Sporichthya polymorpha DSM 43042: one gene and its partner. The protein of the gene in region 1 interacts with the protein of each later gene in a pairwise test. Links are inferred from orthologs where the notes say so. Each region holds a gene or a part of one and is shown in the gene's direction. Other genes may lie near its edges.

Region 1 (4,001 bases):
GGCGGTCTTCTCCACGACGATGGGCCCGGCCATCCCGGTCGACCCGAACAAGGTTCGCAACCTCACGGAGGAGACGGTCGAGGAGACCGTCTGACCTGCTCGCCAGGGGTTTGACCAGGGACTTTGCCCCCTGAATCCCGAAGCGCGATCACGATTTGGCCCGGTGCGGAACGCCGCACCGGGCCTTCTCGTCTCAGCAGAGCAGGCACACTGGGCCTGCGTCCGACCTGGGAGATGACCGAAACGTGAGTGCGCGCCGTACCCACCGCTTCCGCGCCGCCGCCGTGTCCACGGTGGCCGTCCTCGCCGTCGCCGGCCTGGCCGGCTGCAACGGCTCCGACAGCGCCACCGACCGAGCCGCTGCTGAGCTCGAGTCGATGACGCCGGTGCCCGCGATCCAGAAGGTCGCGGACGCCGCGGCCAGGGACAGCGCCGCCTACACCTTCGAGGTCACCGGCTCCGGGGTCTCGGTGAAGGGCTCCGGCGCGTACCGCGGCGGCGATCAGCCCGCCGCGCGGATGGTCTTCGACTCGATGAAGATGATGGGCATCTCGGTCCCGGCCGGCACCGAGTTCCGCCTGGTCGACGACGTGATGTACCTCAAGGTCACCAAGGGCGGCCTGATCCCGGGCCTCGGGACCGGCGCGGACGGAGAACCCGGCTGGATCTCGCTCCCGCTGGACGAGGCGAAGTCCGAGGGCGCGGACATCGCCGGCATCGACCCGACGATGGCGAACCCGGTCGAGCAGCTGGAGAAGATGCTCGACACCGACGACGTCACCAAGGTCGGCACCGAGACCGTCGACGGCGTCAAGACCACGCACTACCGGGCGAAGATCGCGCCCGAGGGCACCGGCACGGTGACCGAGAAGAAGTCCTCGACGCACTCGAACGAGCTCAGCCGCCAGCTGGAGGAGCAGCTCGAGAACAGCATCCGCGAGTCCATGGGCCTGTCCGAGCCCGTCACCGTGGACGCCTGGGTCGACGGCGACTACCGCGCCCGCAAGCTCGCGGTGACCCTGCCGATGTTCGGCGAGGTCAAGATGACGATGAAGTTCACCGACTTCGGCTCCGACGTGAAGGTCGACGTCCCGGCCGACGCGAAGAAGTTCGACGCCGAGGCCCTGCTCTCCGACGCGCTCGGCGGCGAGCTGGGCGACGCCTTCGGGGAGGACTTCTCGAAGCAGTTCGGCGAGGACTTCAACTCTCAGCTCTCCGAGCAGCTGGAGCGCTCGCTCGGCGAGAACTTCTCCTCGGACCTGTCCGAGCAGTTCGCCGAGCAGCTGCGCCGGCACCTGGAGCGGACCGACGCCGGCACCGGCCGCGCGAGCTGAACCCGACCTGACGGGACCGGGCCGCGGGGCCGTTTTGACCCCCGGCCGTCGGAGTCCGTACTCTGGCGGCAGCCAAAGACCGCAGGTTGTCACTTCGGTGACCGAAGGCCCCGTACTCCGGGCGGCCCGCGCAGGTGACGCCAGGTGATTCCACCTGGATGGGTGGAGGGTTCGCCTTCCTGCCCGTGGGACTTCCGCGCCCCGGCCTGCGCCGGGGCGTTTCGTGTGTCCGGGCCCGGAACCGACCTGCGGTCGCACCCGAAGGAAGGAGGGCCATGGCCCGGCCCGACAAGGCAGCCGCAGTGGCGGAGCTGACGGACGCGTTCCGCAACTCCAACGCGGCGGTGCTGACCGAGTACCGCGGTCTCACCGTGGCACAGCTCAAGGCTCTGCGGCGCAGCCTCTCCGGCAACGCCGAGTACCACGTCGTCAAGAACACCCTGACGAAGATCGCGGCCAAGGAGGCCGGGGTCGACGCGTTCGAGTCCCTCCTCGCCGGTCCGTCCGCGATCGCGTTCGTCAACGGCGACGCGGTCGAGGTCGCGAAGGGTCTGCGGGACTTCGCCAAGGCGAACCCGCTCCTGGTGATCAAGGGCGGCGTCCTGGACGGCAAGGCGCTGTCCGCGGCGGACGTCACCAAGCTCGCGGACCTCGAGTCCCGCGAGGTCCTGCTCGCCAAGCTCGCCGGCGCGATGGTCGCCTCGCTGTCCCAGGCCGCGGCCCTGTTCCAGGCGCCGCTGTCGAAGACCGCGCGGACCGTCGAGGCCCTGCGTGCGCAGGTCGAGGCGACCGGTGGCGCTGCCGCCGCCGCTCCGGCCACCGAAGAACCCGCTGTCGAGGCGTCGGCCGAGGCCGTTGCCGAGAGCCCGGTCGCGGCGGAAGACCCCGTCGCAGAGACCTCCGAGCCCGAGGCACCCGCCGAGAGCTGAACCCCCGAAGCCCACGCTCGACCGAATGGAAGGACCGCCGATCATGGCGAAGCTCAGCACCGACGAACTGCTCGACGCGTTCAAGGAGATGACGCTGATCGAGCTCTCTGAGTTCGTGAAGCAGTTCGAGGAGACCTTCGGCGTCACCGCCGCCGCTCCGGTGGCCGTGGCCGCCGCGGCGCCGGCCGGTGGTGGCGGCGACGCCGCGGCCGCGGAGGAGCAGGACGAGTTCGACGTCGTCCTCGAGTCCGCCGGCGACAAGAAGATCCAGGTCATCAAGGAGGTGCGCGCGCTCACGAACCTCGGCCTCAAGGAGGCCAAGGACCTCGTCGACGGCACCCCCTCCAAGGTCCTGGAGAAGGTCAACAAGGAGACCGCGGAGAAGGCCAAGGCTGCCCTCGAGGGCGCCGGCGCCAGCATCTCCCTCAAGTAGTTCTCCAGCACCACCAGCTTCACCGCACGGGCGGTCGCCGATCTCGGCGGCCGCCCGTCGGCGTTCCCCTTACACTTCGCCGCCATGGGCGTCGAGATCGACATCCGCGGGCTCACCAAGAGCTTCGGGCGGCAGGTGATCTGGCGCGACGTGACGCTCACGCTGCCGGCGGGGGAGATCTCGGTCCTGCTCGGCCCGTCCGGGACCGGCAAGTCGGTGCTGCTCAAGACCCTGGTCGGGCTGCTGCGGCCGGACGCCGGCTCGATCGTGATCGAGGGCCGGGACATCTGCCGGCTCAAGGAGCGCGACCTCTACGAGGTCCGCAAGCTGTTCGGCGTGCTGTTTCAGGACGGCGCGCTGTTCGGCTCGATGAACCTCTACGACAACGTCGCGTTCCCGCTGCGGGAGCACACCCGCAAGTCCGAGTCCGAGATCCGGGCCGTCGTGCGCGAGAAGATGGACCTGGTCGGTCTGGTGGGGGCCGAGGACAAGCTGCCGGGGGAGCTCTCCGGCGGGATGCGCAAACGGGCCGGTCTGGCCCGGGCGCTGGTGCTGGACCCGAAGATCATTCTGTTCGACGAGCCGGACTCCGGCCTCGACCCGGTCCGCACGGCGTTCCTCAACCAGCTCATCGTCGACCTGAATCAGCGGATCGGCGCGACGATCCTCATCGTCACCCACGACATCAACACCGCTCGGACCGTCCCGGACAACATCGGTCTGCTCTACCACCGCCACCTGGCGATGTTCGGGCCGCGGGAGATGCTGCTCAGCTCCACCGAGCCGGTCGTGCGGCAGTTCCTGAACGCCCAGCGGGTGGGTCCGATCGGCATGTCGGAGGAGAAGGACGCCGACGAACTGGCCGCCGAACGTGATACCGAACTCCCTCCGCTGCCCCCGATCCCGCTCCAGATGATGCCGAGCGACGGCGTCCCGCGGGCCCGGCAGCGTCCACCCGGGCAGTGGTGTGCGCAGAACGGGATCGTCCCGCCGGCGGGGTCCTTCGGGGGGTCCGACGTCGGGGTCGACCCGGCCGCAGCGCTCTGACCTGCACGAACGCGCCCCGCTGGCGCGTCCGGTATTGTCCGGATCCGTCCAACTGCCCGGCCGCGACGCGTCCACACTGTTGGCCTGATCTCTTGACTGGGCGCTCCCGCACCCTCATCCTTTCGGTGCGTTCGCGAGTTCTCGCGCTCGCGCGAGGGGCCCGTAGGTTCACCTGCGGCTCTGGACAGCGGTTTGCCGTGAGGCTAAACTGCCCCCTTGCGCTGTCTGCCGTGATCACCTCTGTTCTTGACACAGGTG
Region 2 (4,801 bases), 2.0 Mb from region 1 along the record:
GAAGATCTACCACGCGCTGGTGCAGGGTCACTTCGACCCGACGCGGGGCACCGTGGACGCGCCGATCGGGCGCCATCCGGTGCACGACTGGAAGTGGGCGGTGATCGCCGAGGACGCCGGCGGCAAGGCGAGCGTCACGCACTACGACACGCTCGAGGCGTTCCGCGCCGCCAGCCTGCTGACCATCAAGCTCGAGACGGGCCGGACCCATCAGATCCGCGTGCACATGTCCGCGCTGCGCCACCCGTGCGCGGGCGACCTGACCTACGGCGCCGACCCGACGCTCGCCGAGCGGCTGGGTCTGGAGCGACAGTGGTTGCACGCGGTGTCGCTGGGGTTCGAACACCCCGACACCGGCGAGTGGGTCGCGTTCTCGAGCGACTATCCAGCCGATCTCGCGCGCGCCTTGCGGGTTGTCTCGGAAGGCTGACCACACACTGAGACTGCCGAGCGTTTCGTCGGTGGCGCGGCCTAGGCTGCGAGCAGCGCGCAAGGGGAGGTAGTTCGGTGAGTTCGGCAGGCATGAACGACTCGTTCGTCCACCTGCACGTCCACACCGAGTACTCGATGCTCGACGGCGCGGCGCGCCTGGACGATCTCTTCCGCGGCTGCAACGAGATGGGCATGCCCGCCCTCGCGATGACCGACCACGGCAACGTGTTCGGCGCCTACGACTTCGTGAACAAGGCGAACGCGGCGGGTGTCAAGCCGATCGTCGGCATGGAGGCGTACCTGGCGCCGGGCACGCACCGGTCCGACCGCACCCGCGTCCGGTGGGCCGACGGCGGCGAGGACGACGTGTCCGGGTCCGGCTCGTACACGCACATGACGCTGCTGGCGACCGACAACGACTCGATGCACAACCTGTTCCGCATCTCGTCGCTGGCGAGCTTGGAAGGATTCTTCTACAAGCCGCGCGCGGACCGCGAACTGCTGCACCGCTACGGCAAGGGCCTGATCGCGACGACGGGCTGCCCGTCGGGCGAGATCCAGACCTGGTTGCGCATCGGCGACTACGAGAAGGCGCGCGCGTCGGCCGGAGAGTTCCAGGACATCTTCGGCAAGGAGAACTTCTTCTGCGAGCTGATGGACCACGGCATCGGCATCGAGAAGCGCGCGCACGACGGGCTGATGCGCCTGGCCAAGGACCTCAACCTGCCGCTGGTCGCGACCAACGACCTGCACTACGCCGCGGCCGAGGACGCGTCCGCGCACGAGGTGCTGCTGTGCGTGCAGTCCGGCAAGACGCTCGCGGACCCGAACCGGTTCAAGTTCGACGCGACGGACTTCTACCTCAAGAGCCCGGCGGAGATGCGCGAGCTCTGGCAGGGCCGCTACGGCCTGCGTGAGGCCTGCGACAACACGCTGCTCATCGCCGAGCGCTGCTCGATGTCGTTCTCCTCGCGCAACCTCATGCCGCGGTTCCCGGTGCCCGAGGGGGAGACCGAGGAGACCTGGCTGCGCAAGGAGGTCGAGCGCGGCCTCGCCCAGCGCTTCGGTGGGAACGTCCCGCAGACGCACATCGATCAGGCGGCCTACGAGGTCGACATGATCATTCAGATGGGGTTCCCGGGGTACTTCCTCGTCACCGCGGACCTCGTCCAGTACGCGAAGGACAACGGCATCCGCGTCGGCCCGGGCCGTGGGTCGGCGGCCGGTGCGCTGATCGCCTACGCGCTGGGCATCACCGAGCTCGACCCGCTCGCGCACGGCCTGATCTTCGAGCGGTTCCTCAATCCCGAGCGTGTGTCGATGCCCGACATCGACATGGACTTCGACGAACGTCGTCGCGCCGACATGATCCGCTACGCCACCGAGAAGTACGGCGAGGAGCGGGTCGCGCAGATCATCACCTACGGCACCATCAAGGCGAAGGCGGCGATCAAGGACGCCTCCCGCGTCCTCGGCTACCCGTTCGCGATGGGCGACCGCATCACCAAGGCGATGCCGCCGGCGGTCATGGGCAAGGACATCCCGCTGTCCGGGATCTTCGACCCCGACCACAAGCGCTACGCCGAGGCCGGCGAGTTCCGCGCGCTGTACGAGTCCGACCCGGACGTGAAGAAGGTCGTCGACACCGCCAAGGGCCTCGAGGGCCTGAAGCGACAGTGGGGCGTGCACGCCGCCGGGGTGATCCTCTCGAGCGAGCCGTTGCTCGACGTCATCCCGATCCAGCGTCGCGAGCAGGACGGCGCGATCATCACGCAGTTCGACATGGGGGCCTGCGAGTCCCTCGGACTGCTGAAGATGGACTTCCTGGGGTTGCGGAACCTCACGGTCCTCGACGACTGCCTGATCAACATCGAGTCCAACCGGGGCGAGAAACTCGTCCTCGAGGACCTGGAACTGACGGACCGTAAGGCGTACGAGCTGCTGGCCCGGGGCGACACCCTCGGCGTCTTCCAGCTCGACGGTGGGCCGATGCGTGCGCTGCTGCGCTCGATGGTTCCCGACAACTTCGAGGACATCTCCGCCGTCCTCGCGCTCTACCGGCCCGGTCCGATGGGCGCGAACGCGCACAACGACTACGCGGACCGCAAGAACGGCCGCAAGCCGGTGGTGCCGATCCACCCCGAGCTCGAGGAACCGCTGGCCGACATCCTGGGCGACACCTACGGGTTGATCGTCTACCAGGAGCAGGTCATGGCGATCGCCCAGAAGCTCGCGGGCTACTCGCTCGGCGCCGCCGACCTGCTGCGGCGCGCGATGGGCAAGAAGAAGAAGGAGATCCTCGACAAGGAGTACATCCCGTTCTCGGACGGGATGAAGCAGAACGGGTACTCCGAGGCGGCGATCAAGACCCTGTGGGACATCCTCGTCCCGTTCTCGGACTACGCGTTCAACAAGGCCCACACCGCCGGCTACGGCCTGGTCTCCTACTGGACCGCCTACCTCAAGGCGAACTACCCGCAGGAGTACATGGCGGCGCTGCTGACCTCGGTCAAGGACGACAAGGACAAGTCGGCCCTGTACCTCAACGAGTGCCGGCGCATGGGCATCAAGGTGCTGCCGCCGGACGTCAACGCCTCGGACGCGAACTTCACCCCGCGCGGTGAGGACATCCGCTTCGGCCTGACCGCGATCCGCAACGTGGGCGCCAACGTCGTGACCGGGATCGTCGAGGCGCGGACCGAGCAGGGCGCGTTCGCCGACTTCGCCGACTTCCTGCGCAAGGTGCCGGCCCACGTCTGCAACAAGAAGACCGTGGAGTCGCTGATCAAGGGTGGCGCGTTCGACTCGCTCGGGCACACCCGGCGCGGCCTGATCCACGCGCACGAGCGTGCGATCGACGCCATCATCGACATCAAGCGCAACGAGGCCATCGGGCAGGACTCGCTGTTCGGCGCGTTCGACGACGACGGCGACGCCACCGACACCTCGTTCGACATCGAGATCCCGACCGGGGAGTGGGACAAACCCGCGCTGCTCGCCTACGAGCGCGAGATGCTCGGCCTCTACGTCTCCGACCACCCGCTGCTCGGCATCGAGAACGTCCTCGCCGCCGCGGCCGACTGCGCGATCACCACGCTGACCTCGAGCGAGGACCGCGCCGACGGGTCGATCGTCACGATCGCGGGACTGATCACGGGCCTGGCGCGCAAGGTCACGAAGAAGGGCGACACCTGGGCGATCGCCACGGTCGAGGACCTCGGCGGCGCCATCGAGTGCATGTTCTTCCCGGGCTCGTACCAGCAGTTCGGCACGGTGCTCGCGACGGACACCGTCGTCGCGGTCAAGGGCCGCCTGCGCCGCAACGAGGACGAGATCTCGTTGATGGCCTCGGACCTGCAGATCCTCGACACGACGAAGTCCTCGAGCGGGCCGGTCGTGGTCCGGCTGCCGGCGATGCGCTGCACGCCGCCGCTGGTCGAGCGGCTGAAGTCGGTCCTGGCGGACCACCCGGGCCAGAGCGAGGTGCACCTGCAACTCGACTCCCGGGCGCGGACGATCGTCATGCGGCTGGAGCGGGGCCCGTTCGTCGCCCCGTCCCCGGCGCTCTTCGGCGACCTCAAGGCCTTGCTCGGCCCGTCGTGCCTGGGTTGACCCCGGTGAGTTCACTCAGGGTGCCGAGGTAGCGTCGCTCAGTGACCAGCCGGACCGTGACCGCGAGAAGACTTCGCGGCCCGGCGACCTGGTGGTGTCTCGCCGGCGCCCTGCTCGCCTCGGTCGGCTTCGCCGTCGGCGCCTGGACGGCCGGCCGCCTGGCCGAACGGCCCTCGGGGACCCTGATCGTGCTGCTGGCCGTCTGCCTGATCGGGGCGGGCGTGCTGGACATGATCGGGCGCGCGGTGTGGTCGACGATCGTCGACCGCGCGGAGGGGCGGCTGCGCGCGGACCTGCTCGCCGCGGCGCTGCACCAACCCCTGCCGGCGCTCTCGGAACAGGCGGTCGGGGAGGTCCTCGACCGCGTCGACGACGACACGCACCAGCTCGGTGAGCTCCTGCGCGAGGTCGGCTGGGAGGCGGGCCGGACGCTGCTCGCGGCGATCCCGATGTGGGTGGTCGCCGGTCTGACGTGGTGGCCGGCGTGGTTCCTGTTCCCGGTGGTCGGCCTGCTCGCGGCCGCGGTGGTCCGGCCGCTGACCGAGGCCGTCACGCGCGCCAAGGTCGCGGAGGAGATCGCCTGGACCGACCACGCGGCGGTGCTGGAGGAGGCCGTCGCGGCGCGGGACGACCTGCGCGCGAGTCGGGGCCAGGCCTTCGTGCTGCGGCGTTGCGCCGAGGCGTCCGCGGTCGTGCACCGGCGGGTCCGCACGACGGTGCGCGCGGCCTCGCGTCTGGGCCGGCGGGCCGGGATCGT

What was found.
Region 2: the proteins of rplL (region 1) and dnaE interact in binary tests that used the Escherichia coli proteins (3 or more experiments, as listed by UniProt). The link is inferred for Sporichthya polymorpha DSM 43042 from one-to-one orthologs.

The regions. Positions count from the first base shown.
Region 1 is NZ_KB913029.1:2,925,429-2,929,429, forward strand. The notes cover bases 1,106-4,001. They hold rplL (50S ribosomal protein L7/L12), read left to right. Parts: upstream 1,106-2,306; coding sequence 2,307-2,696; downstream 2,697-4,001. Other genes in these bases: SPOPO_RS0114300 (SCO4651 family lipoprotein), read left to right, coding at 1,106-1,334; rplJ (50S ribosomal protein L10), read left to right, coding at 1,610-2,263; SPOPO_RS0114315 (ABC transporter ATP-binding protein), read left to right, coding at 2,781-3,743. Outside these bases: rplA (50S ribosomal protein L1), read left to right, coding at 1-94; more of SPOPO_RS0114300, read left to right, coding at 246-1,105. UniProt on the Escherichia coli protein: The binding site for several of the GTPase factors involved in protein synthesis (IF-2, EF-Tu, EF-G and RF3). Is thus essential for accurate translation.
Region 2 is NZ_KB913029.1:4,909,527-4,914,327, reverse strand. Bases 167-4,244 are described here. They hold dnaE (DNA polymerase III subunit alpha), read left to right. Parts: upstream 167-522; coding sequence 523-4,044; downstream 4,045-4,244. Other genes in these bases: SPOPO_RS0123700 (ABC transporter ATP-binding protein), read left to right, coding at 4,086-4,244; SPOPO_RS0123710 (RluA family pseudouridine synthase), read left to right, coding at 167-430. In the rest of the region: more of SPOPO_RS0123710, read left to right, coding at 1-166; more of SPOPO_RS0123700, read left to right, coding at 4,245-4,801. UniProt on the Escherichia coli protein: DNA polymerase III is a complex, multichain enzyme responsible for most of the replicative synthesis in bacteria. This DNA polymerase also exhibits 3' to 5' exonuclease activity. The alpha chain is the DNA polymerase catalytic subunit.